Regions from separate parts of the Bacillus cereus group sp. RP43 genome, predicted to be linked through region 2. Evidence: a T-box and tRNA genes for the amino acid it is inferred to sense, from the RefSeq annotation. Region 2 holds a T-box; the other holds one or more tRNA genes.

Region 1 (6,988 bases), 4.2 Mb from region 2:
TTGTTATTAAAGAGCCTAGGGTTATCAAAGAATGATGTGGGGAAACCAAACTTGCAAAAGAGTTTAGAAGGAGTAGATATTTCTAAATTATCTCAAGAGACCGAGATTGGTGAGCCAACATTAGTTGATATTATGGATGCTTTAATTAGCCCGGAACGAGATATGAGGGATGAGTTGCCAAAGCCACTTTTGAAAAAGGGGATTTTAAAATTAGAAGATTTAAAGCGTGGTATGGAATTAGAGGGAACGATCCGCAATGTTGTTGATTTCGGTGCCTTTGTTGATATTGGTGTGAAGCAAGATGGTTTAGTACATATTTCTAAACTAAGTAAACAATTTGTAAAGCATCCATTAGATATCGTATCGGTGGGGCAAATTGTAAAGGTATGGGTAGATGATATTGATACGAAAAAAGGTCGTGTTGCATTATCAATGTTACCAATTGAATAGAAAATAAAGAGAGCAGATGAAACTGCTCTCTTTTTATGGATAGGAAAGTTTCATTGATTATGAGCTTTGGTGTATTTTACTATAATAAAACCAGCATTCATTTAGTAACTTGATTTGATACCGGTTTTTTTCGAAATATGCACGTTGCATTTGTTTCTTTAGCCATGTAGGCATAGGAATCCCTCCTTGTTTAATCCTGCTCTCAAAAATTCCTCCTTTTATATTAAAGAAATATTGATGAGAGGTTGGTGAGTGGATTTCTATCAATGCTGCATTTTTAGAAATCACGCTTCTTGAATGAGGATGGGTATATGTACTATTTAATATATGTATAGGAAGGGAGAAAAGTGTAAAAATATTTTTTGTTTAGGAGGAATGAGAATGGATGAGCAAGAAATTCAGAGGTTAGTGGAAGAGGTATCGTTACAATGCTTTGGAATGCCGTTTTTACATAAAGCGATGTTTAATAGTAGGTTACGTACAACGGGTGGGCGCTATCTATTGAAGAATCATAATATAGAATTGAATTATCGATATTACGAAATATATGGTAAAGAAGAGTTAGTCGGGATTGTTAAACATGAACTTTGTCATTATCACTTACATATCACAGGAAAAGGGTATAAGCACCGAGATAGAGATTTTCGTGAGTTATTAAAGAAAGTAGGTGCACCACGTTTTTGTAAACGAATGATTAGTGAGGAGGAAACGAAAGTTTATACGTATGAATGTATAGGTTGTTCGTTTCAATATGTAAGAAGACGTAAAATAAATACACAAAGATATGTATGTGGAAAGTGCAAAGGACAACTAAAACTGGTAGTGAAAACATCTTGACAGTGAAAACGCAATCCAGTATATTATAAACATGTCCCGTTTGCGCAAGACGTTGTAAAAAAACTTCTTGACTTACGATGAGAAATTTTATAAGATACAAATTGTCTTTATTATTCCGCAGTAGCTCAGTGGTAGAGCTATCGGCTGTTAACCGATCGGTCGTAGGTTCGAGTCCTACCTGCGGAGCCATATACAGAGAAGTACCCAAGTGGCTCAAGGGGCTCCCCTGCTAAGGGAGTAGATCGCTAACGCGGTGCGAGGGTTCGAATCCCTTCTTCTCTGCCATATATATTGGCCCGTTGGTCAAGTGGTTAAGACACCGCCCTTTCACGGCGGTAACACGGGTTCGAATCCCGTACGGGTCACCACTTCGGAGGATTAGCTCAGCTGGGAGAGCACCTGCCTTACAAGCAGGGGGTCGGCGGTTCGATCCCGTCATCCTCCACCATATAAATTATATAAATAATATTATCGCGGGGTGGAGCAGTACGGTAGCTCGTCGGGCTCATAACCCGAAGGTCGCAGGTTCAAATCCTGTCCCCGCAACCAAATGGTCCCGTGGTGTAGTGGTTAACATGCCTGCCTGTCACGCAGGAGATCGCCGGTTCGACCCCGGTCGGGACCGCCATTTTAACTTCTGCTATATAGCAGTTGTTTTTTATTGGTCATTATGGTACAATAACATTTGTCTTTGAAAAGAAGATAACTATTTCGATGGGCTATAGCCAAGCGGTAAGGCAACGGACTTTGACTCCGTCATGCGCTGGTTCGAATCCAGCTAGCCCAGCCATTTACGAGCCATTAGCTCAGTTGGTAGAGCATCTGACTTTTAATCAGAGGGTCGAAGGTTCGAATCCTTCATGGCTCACTTTTGTTTTTTCCGCGCGGTCGTGGCGGAACGGCAGACGCGCTAGGTTGAGGGCCTAGTGGGGGAAACCCCGTGGAGGTTCAAGTCCTCTCGGCCGCATCAAAAAATCTTTTTAAAAAAGTACTTGTATTTGAAAATGTAGTATGATAAGATAATTGAGTCGCCAAAATACAACGACGAAAAAACATCATGAATAAGCGCCCGTAGCTCAATTGGATAGAGCGTTTGACTACGGATCAAGAGGTTAGGGGTTCGACTCCTCTCGGGCGCGCCATAACGGGAAGTGGCTCAGCTTGGTAGAGCACCTGGTTTGGGACCAGGGGGTCGCAGGTTCAAATCCTGTCTTCCCGACCACGCGGGTGTAGTTTAGTGGTAAAACAAGAGCCTTCCAAGCTCTGGTCGAGAGTTCGATTCTCTTCACCCGCTTTTAGTTCTTTGAAAACTGAACGAAACAAACAACGTGAACGTCAATTTTTATTTTTAGATGCTAGACAAACTAACTTTATTGGAGAGTTTGATCCTGGCTCAGGATGAACGCTGGCGGCGTGCCTAATACATGCAAGTCGAGCGAATGGATTAAGAGCTTGCTCTTATGAAGTTAGCGGCGGACGGGTGAGTAACACGTGGGTAACCTGCCCATAAGACTGGGATAACTCCGGGAAACCGGGGCTAATACCGGATAATATTTTGAACTGCATGGTTCGAAATTGAAAGGCGGCTTCGGCTGTCACTTATGGATGGACCCGCGTCGCATTAGCTAGTTGGTGAGGTAACGGCTCACCAAGGCAACGATGCGTAGCCGACCTGAGAGGGTGATCGGCCACACTGGGACTGAGACACGGCCCAGACTCCTACGGGAGGCAGCAGTAGGGAATCTTCCGCAATGGACGAAAGTCTGACGGAGCAACGCCGCGTGAGTGATGAAGGCTTTCGGGTCGTAAAACTCTGTTGTTAGGGAAGAACAAGTGCTAGTTGAATAAGCTGGCACCTTGACGGTACCTAACCAGAAAGCCACGGCTAACTACGTGCCAGCAGCCGCGGTAATACGTAGGTGGCAAGCGTTATCCGGAATTATTGGGCGTAAAGCGCGCGCAGGTGGTTTCTTAAGTCTGATGTGAAAGCCCACGGCTCAACCGTGGAGGGTCATTGGAAACTGGGAGACTTGAGTGCAGAAGAGGAAAGTGGAATTCCATGTGTAGCGGTGAAATGCGTAGAGATATGGAGGAACACCAGTGGCGAAGGCGACTTTCTGGTCTGTAACTGACACTGAGGCGCGAAAGCGTGGGGAGCAAACAGGATTAGATACCCTGGTAGTCCACGCCGTAAACGATGAGTGCTAAGTGTTAGAGGGTTTCCGCCCTTTAGTGCTGAAGTTAACGCATTAAGCACTCCGCCTGGGGAGTACGGCCGCAAGGCTGAAACTCAAAGGAATTGACGGGGGCCCGCACAAGCGGTGGAGCATGTGGTTTAATTCGAAGCAACGCGAAGAACCTTACCAGGTCTTGACATCCTCTGAAAATCCTAGAGATAGGACTTCTCCTTCGGGAGCAGAGTGACAGGTGGTGCATGGTTGTCGTCAGCTCGTGTCGTGAGATGTTGGGTTAAGTCCCGCAACGAGCGCAACCCTTGATCTTAGTTGCCATCATTAAGTTGGGCACTCTAAGGTGACTGCCGGTGACAAACCGGAGGAAGGTGGGGATGACGTCAAATCATCATGCCCCTTATGACCTGGGCTACACACGTGCTACAATGGACGGTACAAAGAGCTGCAAGACCGCGAGGTGGAGCTAATCTCATAAAACCGTTCTCAGTTCGGATTGTAGGCTGCAACTCGCCTACATGAAGCTGGAATCGCTAGTAATCGCGGATCAGCATGCCGCGGTGAATACGTTCCCGGGCCTTGTACACACCGCCCGTCACACCACGAGAGTTTGTAACACCCGAAGTCGGTGGGGTAACCTTTATGGAGCCAGCCGCCTAAGGTGGGACAGATGATTGGGGTGAAGTCGTAACAAGGTAGCCGTATCGGAAGGTGCGGCTGGATCACCTCCTTTCTATGGAGAATTGATGAACGCAGTTCATCAATAAACGTTGACTTGTTTCGTTTCGTTCAGTTTTGAGAGAACTATCTCTCAAGTTTAAATGTATGTTCTTTGAAAACTAGATAACAGTGTAGCTCATATTTTTTTAATTTTAGTTTGGTTAAGTTAGAAAGGGCGCACGGTGGATGCCTTGACACTAGGAGTCGATGAAGGACGGGACTAACGCCGATATGCTTCGGGGAGCTGTAAGTAAGCTTTGATCCGAAGATTTCCGAATGGGGAAACCCACTATACGTAATGGTATGGTATCCTTACCTGAATACATAGGGTATGGAAGACAGACCCAGGGAACTGAAACATCTAAGTACCTGGAGGAAGAGAAAGCAAATGCGATTTCCTGAGTAGCGGCGAGCGAAACGGAATCTAGCCCAAACCAAGAGGCTTGCCTCTTGGGGTTGTAGGACATTCTATACGGAGTTACAAAGGAACGAGGTAGACGAAGCGACCTGGAAAGGTCCGTCACAGAGGGTAACAACCCCGTAGTCGAAACTTCGTTCTCTCTTGAATGTATCCTGAGTACGGCGGAACACGTGAAATTCCGTCGGAATCTGGGAGGACCATCTCCCAAGGCTAAATACTCCCTAGTGATCGATAGTGAACCAGTACCGTGAGGGAAAGGTGAAAAGCACCCCGGAAGGGGAGTGAAAGAGATCCTGAAACCGTGTGCCTACAAATAGTCAGAGCCCGTTAATGGGTGATGGCGTGCCTTTTGTAGAATGAACCGGCGAGTTACGATCCCGTGCAAGGTTAAGCTGAAGAGGCGGAGCCGCAGCGAAAGCGAGTCTGAATAGGGCGTTTAGTACGTGGTCGTAGACCCGAAACCAGGTGATCTACCCATGTCCAGGGTGAAGTTCAGGTAACACTGAATGGAGGCCCGAACCCACGCACGTTGAAAAGTGCGGGGATGAGGTGTGGGTAGCGGAGAAATTCCAATCGAACCTGGAGATAGCTGGTTCTCCCCGAAATAGCTTTAGGGCTAGCCTTAAGTGTAAGAGTCTTGGAGGTAGAGCACTGATTGAACTAGGGGTCCTCATCGGATTACCGAATTCAGTCAAACTCCGAATGCCAATGACTTATCCTTAGGAGTCAGACTGCGAGTGATAAGATCCGTAGTCAAGAGGGAAACAGCCCAGATCGCCAGCTAAGGTCCCAAAGTGTGTATTAAGTGGAAAAGGATGTGGAGTTGCTTAGACAACTAGGATGTTGGCTCAGAAGCAGCCACCATTTAAAGAGTGCGTAATAGCTCACTAGTCGAGTGACTCTGCGCCGAAAATGTACCGGGGCTAAATACACCACCGAAGCTGCGAATTGATACCAATGGTATCAGTGGTAGGGGAGCGTTCTAAGTGCAGTGAAGTCAGACCGGAAGGACTGGTGGAGCGCTTAGAAGTGAGAATGCCGGTATGAGTAGCGAAAGACGGGTGAGAATCCCGTCCACCGAATGCCTAAGGTTTCCTGAGGAAGGCTCGTCCGCTCAGGGTTAGTCAGGACCTAAGCCGAGGCCGACAGGCGTAGGCGATGGACAACAGGTTGATATTCCTGTACCACCTCTTTATCGTTTGAGCAATGGAGGGACGCAGAAGGATAGAAGAAGCGTGCGATTGGTTGTGCACGTCCAAGCAGTTAGGCTGATAAGTAGGCAAATCCGCTTATCGTGAAGGCTGAGCTGTGATGGGGAAGCTCCTTATGGAGCGAAGTCTTTGATTCCCCGCTGCCAAGAAAAGCTTCTAGCGAGATAAAAGGTGCCTGTACCGCAAACCGACACAGGTAGGCGAGGAGAGAATCCTAAGGTGTGCGAGAGAACTCTGGTTAAGGAACTCGGCAAAATGACCCCGTAACTTCGGGAGAAGGGGTGCTTTCTTAACGGAAAGCCGCAGTGAATAGGCCCAAGCGACTGTTTAGCAAAAACACAGGTCTCTGCGAAGCCGTAAGGCGAAGTATAGGGGCTGACACCTGCCCGGTGCTGGAAGGTTAAGGAGAGGGGTTAGCGTAAGCGAAGCTCTGAACTGAAGCCCCAGTAAACGGCGGCCGTAACTATAACGGTCCTAAGGTAGCGAAATTCCTTGTCGGGTAAGTTCCGACCCGCACGAAAGGTGTAACGATTTGGGCACTGTCTCAACCAGAGACTCGGTGAAATTATAGTACCTGTGAAGATGCAGGTTACCCGCGACAGGACGGAAAGACCCCGTGGAGCTTTACTGTAGCCTGATATTGAATTTTGGTACAGTTTGTACAGGATAGGCGGGAGCCATTGAAACCGGAGCGCTAGCTTCGGTGGAGGCGCTGGTGGGATACCGCCCTGACTGTATTGAAATTCTAACCTACGGGTCTTATCGACCCGGGAGACAGTGTCAGGTGGGCAGTTTGACTGGGGCGGTCGCCTCCTAAAGTGTAACGGAGGCGCCCAAAGGTTCCCTCAGAATGGTTGGAAATCATTCGTAGAGTGCAAAGGCATAAGGGAGCTTGACTGCGAGACCTACAAGTCGAGCAGGGACGAAAGTCGGGCTTAGTGATCCGGTGGTTCCGCATGGAAGGGCCATCGCTCAACGGATAAAAGCTACCCCGGGGATAACAGGCTTATCTCCCCCAAGAGTCCACATCGACGGGGAGGTTTGGCACCTCGATGTCGGCTCATCGCATCCTGGGGCTGTAGTCGGTCCCAAGGGTTGGGCTGTTCGCCCATTAAAGCGGTACGCGAGCTGGGTTCAGAACGTCGTGAGACAGTTCGGTC
Region 2 (6,988 bases):
ATACGAACTTGTTGCGAAAATGCACGAAGTATTCGGACATCCTGTGACAAATACTCCAACAAAACTAACAGAAGAGCGTGCAAAAATTCGTGCTAGTTTTATGCAAGAAGAGTTAGAAGAATTTCTAGAAGCAACAACTGTTGAAGATCAATATGATGCACTTATTGACCTTATTTACTTTGCATTCGGAACGTTTGCAGAAATGGGCGTACGTCCAGATAAAGGATTCGAAATTGTAAACAATGCTAACATGGCAAAACTATTCCCTGATGGAAAGCCTCGATTCCGCGAGGGCGACGGCAAAATTATGAAACCAGAAGGATGGCAAGCACCGGAACCACAACTTCGTGCGGAAATCGAACGCCAACGTCAAGAGGCAGAAAAAAACTGCTAGGATCTCCTAGCAGTTTTTTATTATGTCTTTTTTCCTTTGGCCTATTAATGACCCACGTGTCCCGCGTGTCCTGCTGCTCCTGCAGTACCAGCTGCTGCTCCTGCTGCCGCCCCTGCTCCAATTCCACCTGCCCAAGGCTGTTGTTGCTGCTGATATTGCTGATATTGTTGTTGGCCTTGATGATGCTGTTGGCCTTGATGATGCTGCTGACCTTGATGATGCTGCTGACCTTGGTGATGATGTTGACCTTGGTGATGGTGTTGACCTTGGTGATGATGTTGACCTTGGTGATGGTGTTGACCTTGGTGATGGTGTTGACCTTGGTGATGGTGTTGACCTTGGTGATGGTGTTGACCTTGGTGATGATGTTGACCTTGGTGTGTTTGGAAAAGAACCGCTTGCGGATGAATTTGGTGATGACCATGATGATGTACTTGTTGCTGATGATGCCCTTGGTGTTGACCATGATGTTGATGCTGACCATGATGTTGATGCTGGCCGTGATGTTGGTGATGGCCGTGATGTTGGTGATGGCCGTGATGTTGGTGATGGCCGTGATGTTGGTGATGACCGTGATGTTGGTGATGACCGTGATGCACATGATGACCGTGAACACCTTGAGGGAAACCACCGACTCCTCCAGCTACAACACCGACGCCAGGTACAGGAAATCCTGTTTGTACGCCTCCCACAAAAGATGGAAATGTAGTTGGCATACCTACTGGTGCTCCTCCTTGTGCTCCTCCTACGAAAGATGGAAATGTAGTTGGCATGCCTACAGGCACTCCTCCTTGTGCTCCTCCTACCAATGTCGGAATTCCTGTCTGTGCTCCAGCCACTGACGTCGGAAATCCTCCAGCTGCTCCTCCCATCCAACTTGGGATTCCACCATATCCGTGTTGACCATCTCCTCCCATCCAACTTGGGATTCCGCCATATCCGTGTTGACCATCTCCTCCCATGGACATCATTTGTCCATAACTATCCGATCCACCTCCGAAGAAGCCATGTGGTGCATTATTGTCCATCCCTTTCATTCCTTTCACCTCTTCTGCTCAATTTAACCTACCTTTTTTATCATATTTCCTATAGAAGAATAGGTGTTTGTCTATATGGGAATTCCGCACCTTTTTCTTCGTTCTCCATTGATGAAGGGGATCCAGAACTTATTTTTCACATAAAAAAACTCAGAGCATAAACGCTCTGAGCTTTTATTAATAATTAATTAGTTTGCAACAACGTTAACAAGTTTTCCAGGAACAACAATTACTTTACGAACTGTTTTCCCTTCAATTTGTTCTTTGATTGCCTCAAGTGCAAGTTGTTCCATTTCTTCTTTTGATGCGTCTTTACTCATTGTTAATTTTGCGCGAACTTTGCCCATAATTTGAACAACGATTTCAACTTCATCTTCTACAAGTTTAGACTCATCAAATGTTGGCCAGCTTGCATATGTGATTGTTTCATTGTAACCAAGCTTGCTCCAAAGTTCTTCCCCGATATGAGGCGCAACTGGTGCAATCATTTTTACGAAACCTTCTACATATTCTTTCGGAAGTGTTTCAGCTTTGTATGCATCGTTGATGAATACCATCATTTGAGAAATCGCTGTGTTGAAGCGAAGCTCTGCATAGTCTTCTGTTACTTTCTTCACTGTTTGGTGGTAAGCTTTTTCAAGCTCTTTATTTGGTGCATCAGTGATTTTCTCACTTAATTCACCGTTATCTTGAATGAATAGGCGCCATACGCGGTCTAGGAAACGACGAGCTCCGTCAAGACCATTTTCAGACCAAGCGATTGAAGCATCTAATGGTCCCATGAACATTTCGTATAGACGAAGTGTATCTGCACCGTGGCTTGCTACGATATCATCCGGGTTTACAACGTTACCTTTTGATTTACTCATTTTCTCGTTATTTTCACCTAAGATCATACCTTGGTTGAATAATTGTTGGAACGGTTCTTTCGTTGGAACTACACCGATATCATATAATACTTTATGCCAGAAACGAGCATATAGTAAGTGAAGTACAGCGTGCTCTGCACCACCGATATAAATATCAACTGGAAGCCATTGTTTTACTTTTTCAGGGTCTACAAGTGCTTCGCTGTTGTTTGGATCGATGTAGCGTAGGTAGTACCAGCAGCTACCAGCCCATTGTGGCATTGTGTTTGTTTCACGACGACCTTTTTTACCAGTTTCAGGATCAACAACATTTACCCACTCTTCAATGTTTGCAAGTGGTGACTCACCTGTACCTGAAGGACGAATGTTTTCTGTTTTTGGAAGAACTAATGGTAATTCTTCTTCTTTTACAGCTGTCATTGTACCATCTTCCCAATGGATTACTGGAATTGGCTCACCCCAGTAACGTTGACGGCTAAATAACCAGTCACGTAGACGGTACGTTACTTTTTGATTTCCTGCGCTCGTTACTTCAAGCCACTCAATCATTTTTACGATTGCTTCTTCTTTATTTAAACCATCAAGGAATGCTGAGTTTACGTGTGCACCATCACCTGTGTACACTTCTTTCGTAATGTCTCCGCCTTTTACAACTTCCTTCATTGGAAGATTGAATACTGATGCGAATTCATAATCACGCTCATCGTGAGCTGGAACTGCCATTACAGCACCTGTTCCGTAAGTTGCAAGAACGTAATCAGCGATCCAGATTGGTAATTTCTCACCGTTTACTGGGTTAACTGCGTAAGCACCAGTGAATACACCAGTTTTCTCTTTCGCAAGTTCTGTACGCTCTAAATCGCTCTTCATTTTAACAGAGTTAATGTAAGCTTCTACAGCTTCTTTTTGATCTGCTGTTGTAATTTCTGCAACAAGTGCATGTTCCGGAGCAAGTACACAGTATGTTGCACCAAATAGTGTATCAGGACGCGTTGTGAAAACTGTAAACTTCTCATCTGTACCATCGATGTTGAAGTGTACTTCTGCACCTTCAGAACGACCAATCCAGTTACGCTGCATATCTTTTAAGCTTTCTGGCCAATCAAGCTCATCTAGATCTTCTAATAGACGATCTCCGTATGCTGTAATTTTTAACATCCACTGTCTCATCGGACGACGCTCAACTGGATGTCCACCGCGCTCACTCTTACCGTCAATTATTTCTTCATTCGCAAGTACTGTACCAAGTGCTGGGCACCAGTTTACAGGTACTTCATCAACGTAAGCTAAACCTTTTTCAAATAGTTTTAGGAAGATCCATTGTGTCCACTTGTAGTAGTTTGGATCCGTTGTATTTACTTCACGATCCCAATCGTAAGAGAAGCCTAATGCTTTAATTTGATTACGGAACGTATTAATATTAAGCTCTGTAAATTCTGCTGGGCTGTTTCCAGTATCAAGTGCATATTGCTCTGCTGGAAGACCGAATGCATCCCATCCCATTGGATGAAGAACATTATATCCTTGCATACGCTTCATACGAGATAAAATATCTGTCGCTGTATAACCTTCTGGATGACCTACGTGTAAGCCTGCACCTGATGGATATGGGAACATATCTAGTGCATAAAATTTTGGTTTTTCTGTCTCATCTGGCGTACGGAATGTTTTATTCTCTTCCCAATGCCCTTGCCACTTCTTCTCAATTTCTTGATGATTAAAGCTCATGAGATACCCTCCTTGAAATTCTATTTATTTTCACCGCCCAAAATACAAAAAACCTCTCATCCCTAGAAAGGGACGAGAGGTTATAGATTCCCGCGGTACCACCCTAAATTAATGTAATATATACATTCGCTTAGATCCGTAACGTGGATTAACGGCAATTGCTACTATTAGTTTCACAACTGCAACTCAAAGGCGAGTTCATAACGAAACGTGGATTGACTTGCACCGACCGTCAACTCTCTAAACCAGCTTCTATTACTACTATTCCTTTTCACTGTTATTACAAATATGAGTTAATTTAAATATATTCTAAAACATGTTACTTGTTCCGTCAAACTAAACTGCAATTTTTTCTTCAACTGTTTCTTCTACTTTTACTCGTCTATCATAAATACTCGTTGCTATAAGCGCTACTACAAGCATTACCATGATCGCTATAAACAATACTTCCATATTGTATAAGTCAACAATCGCTCCGCCAACGACCGGTCCGAACATCTTTCCTACAGTCGCCGCACTATTTACGACCCCTTGATAAAACCCAAGTTTATCTTTCGGTGCAAGTATATTAGCAATGGTTGGCACTGCCGGCCATACGAATAATTCACCAATTGTTAATGTCACCATCGCAACGAGGAACATTGTAAATTGTTGCGCTTGACTTAAAACAATAAACGACGCCGCAAAAATGATAATTCCAATCATAATTTGCTGTTTTAAAGAGCGCTTCATCCAGCGAATTAGCATACTAACAAGTGGCTGCGCACAAACAATCATCGCTCCATTTATCGTCCATAATAAACTATAATGACGCAGACTAATATTTAATTCCTGCATATGTGTTGCAATTGCCCCTTGCCACTGTACGTATGTAACCCAGCATAAAGCATATGCTACACATACGATAAGAAGTGCTTTGAAGCCAGGTGTAAGTGACCAACCTTTTTTCGTTTCGACTTCTCTTTGTACTCCTGACTCTTTTTTGTCTTCCATACCACGGAATCCAATAAAAGCAATTAAGAAGAAAACAAAGTATAAAATAAAGTTCGCTAAGAAAATATAATCAAAACGATAAGACGCAACTAAACCACCGCACGCTGTTCCAATCGCAATCCCAACGTTTTGTCCAACATACATCGCATTAAATGCTCGTCTTCCGCCCTCTGGCCAAACCGTACCAACCATCGCATACATCGATGGAAACACCATTCCAGAACCGAATCCGATTAATGCTAGCCACACAACATATAACGGCCAACCGTGGAAGAACACAAGACCTAAAATCGATACAAGTGTAATGACAATCCCTACTAAAATTGATTTATAACCGCCCCATTTATCAAATAAAACACCGCCGAGCAAGTTTCCGATTACACCAGTAAGCGAGTTGATCATTAATACCATTCCGGCTACTGATAAAGATTTCCCTAAACTATCATGTAAGTAAATTGTATTAAAAGGCCATAAAAAAGAAGCACCCGTGACATTAATAATCATCCCAGCTACTAATAGCCATACTTTCCTTGGCATAGTCTCCCCTCCTATTCTCTTTTTTTCGTTCATATATATAACAGTAAAATTGTAGTCGTTTTTAAATAGGAAGGCAACTGATTAATAGTTGATGAAATTCAGATAATAGCACAAAGACGATTAGAATGTATTCTAATCGTCTTTGTAAAATATTAATCTATAAATAATGGAATCGTTCCCTCGCGAAAGGTTATCCAACTTCCTTTTTACGTTTTGCACTTTCTTTAGCATTCCATTTAAATATTTTGTCTAGTAGAGAGTATATTCTCCCAGACTCCTTCGTTAATAATGGCCCTAACGACGCCAATATTAAAACATATAAAGCTGAGAACGGTTTAATCGTTGCCATTAAGCCACCCGCTATTCCGAGATTCGCGACAATAATGGAGAATTCCCCGCGTGATATAAGTGTTAAACCTATATTCGTAGAAGCCTTATGCGATAACCCAGCTTTACGCCCTGCAATCATTCCAGCTGTAAAATTACCGATGAGAGTAATGAAAACTGCTCCTAATGCCAACCATACTGCTCCTCCAAGCGAAAACGGATCTATACTTAAACCGAAACTGAAGAAAAATATAGCTCCAAAGAAATCACGAAACGGGACGACGAGATGCTCGATTCGATCACTATGCTCTGTTTCTGAAAAGACGAGTCCTAACAATAAAGCCCCAATCGCTTCCGCAACATGAATTGTTTCTGAAAATCCTGCTACAAAGAATAAAATAGCAAATATTACGATAATAAAAATTTCGTTTGACGAAATATCTAATACTTTATTTAGGAACGACGTAGCTTTTCTAGCGACCACAAAGAATAGTAACATATATCCTACTGCGATTAAAACAGATGTAAGGGCACCTACAAATGACGTTGCACCGCCGAGTACTAAACCTGAAACGACTGATAAATATACAGCTAAAAAGATGTCATCAAACATAATGATTCCTAAAATTAGCTCTGTCTCTTTATTACCAGATCTTCTTAAATCAACAATTACTTTCGCTACAATTGCACTCGATGAGATTGTAATAATTCCAGCAATAATTAATGTTTCTAGTAAGGGGAAGCCCATTATATATCCATAAAGTAAACCTAATATAAAATTAAGTGATATATGAACAGTTCCCCCAAGGACAATCGACTTTCCTGATTTAATTAATTTTTTTATTGAGAATTCTAAGCCTAAGTAGAATAGGAGGAATATGACGCCAACACGGCCGAGGAAGGAAATAACTTCTCCGCTTTCAATAAACCTTAAATCGATAAGCCCTAAATCTGGGGCATGAGGCCCCACTAGCATACCAAGTATAATGAGAAACGGAATAATCGAAAACTTTAACTTTGCAGCGAGGATAGCTGCAAAAGCGACTAATACTAACGCAGTTCCAACTTCAAAAATTAAAGTATCCATCGATTACGAATCACCT

What was found. A T-box is a leader RNA that pairs with one kind of tRNA and senses whether it is charged. The one in region 2 lies ahead of leuS (leucine--tRNA ligase), so its partner is inferred to be a tRNA-Leu.
Region 1: it encodes a tRNA-Leu, which carries the amino acid that the T-box ahead of leuS (leucine--tRNA ligase) is inferred to sense. The anticodon was not compared.

Annotation. Positions count from the first base shown of each region.
Region 1 covers NZ_JARVHQ010000001.1:4,900,671-4,907,658, reverse strand. The annotation lists gene QCI75_RS25410 (Tex family protein) at 1-450, shown strand, start outside; gene cmpA (cortex morphogenetic protein CmpA) at 508-624, opposite strand; gene QCI75_RS25400 (SprT family protein) at 832-1,287, shown strand; tRNA gene QCI75_RS25395 (tRNA-Asn) at 1,402-1,476, shown strand; tRNA gene QCI75_RS25390 (tRNA-Ser) at 1,482-1,572, shown strand; tRNA gene QCI75_RS25385 (tRNA-Glu) at 1,581-1,655, shown strand; tRNA gene QCI75_RS25380 (tRNA-Val) at 1,660-1,735, shown strand; tRNA gene QCI75_RS25375 (tRNA-Met) at 1,760-1,836, shown strand; tRNA gene QCI75_RS25370 (tRNA-Asp) at 1,840-1,915, shown strand; tRNA gene QCI75_RS25365 (tRNA-Gln) at 2,003-2,077, shown strand; tRNA gene QCI75_RS25360 (tRNA-Lys) at 2,083-2,155, shown strand; tRNA gene QCI75_RS25355 (tRNA-Leu) at 2,172-2,254, shown strand; tRNA gene QCI75_RS25350 (tRNA-Arg) at 2,353-2,429, shown strand; tRNA gene QCI75_RS25345 (tRNA-Pro) at 2,433-2,509, shown strand; tRNA gene QCI75_RS25340 (tRNA-Gly) at 2,511-2,581, shown strand; rRNA gene QCI75_RS25335 (16S ribosomal RNA) at 2,658-4,209, shown strand; rRNA gene QCI75_RS25330 (23S ribosomal RNA) at 4,356-6,988, shown strand, end outside.
Region 2 covers NZ_JARVHQ010000001.1:696,514-703,501, reverse strand. The annotation lists gene QCI75_RS03615 (pyrophosphohydrolase domain-containing protein) at 1-394, shown strand, start outside; gene QCI75_RS03610 (VrrB protein) at 439-1,431, opposite strand; gene leuS (leucine--tRNA ligase) at 1,620-4,028, opposite strand; T-box leader at 4,094-4,312, opposite strand; gene QCI75_RS03600 (MDR family MFS transporter) at 4,365-5,558, opposite strand; gene QCI75_RS03595 (cation:proton antiporter) at 5,749-6,972, opposite strand; gene QCI75_RS03590 (cation:proton antiporter regulatory subunit) at 6,976-6,988, opposite strand, start outside.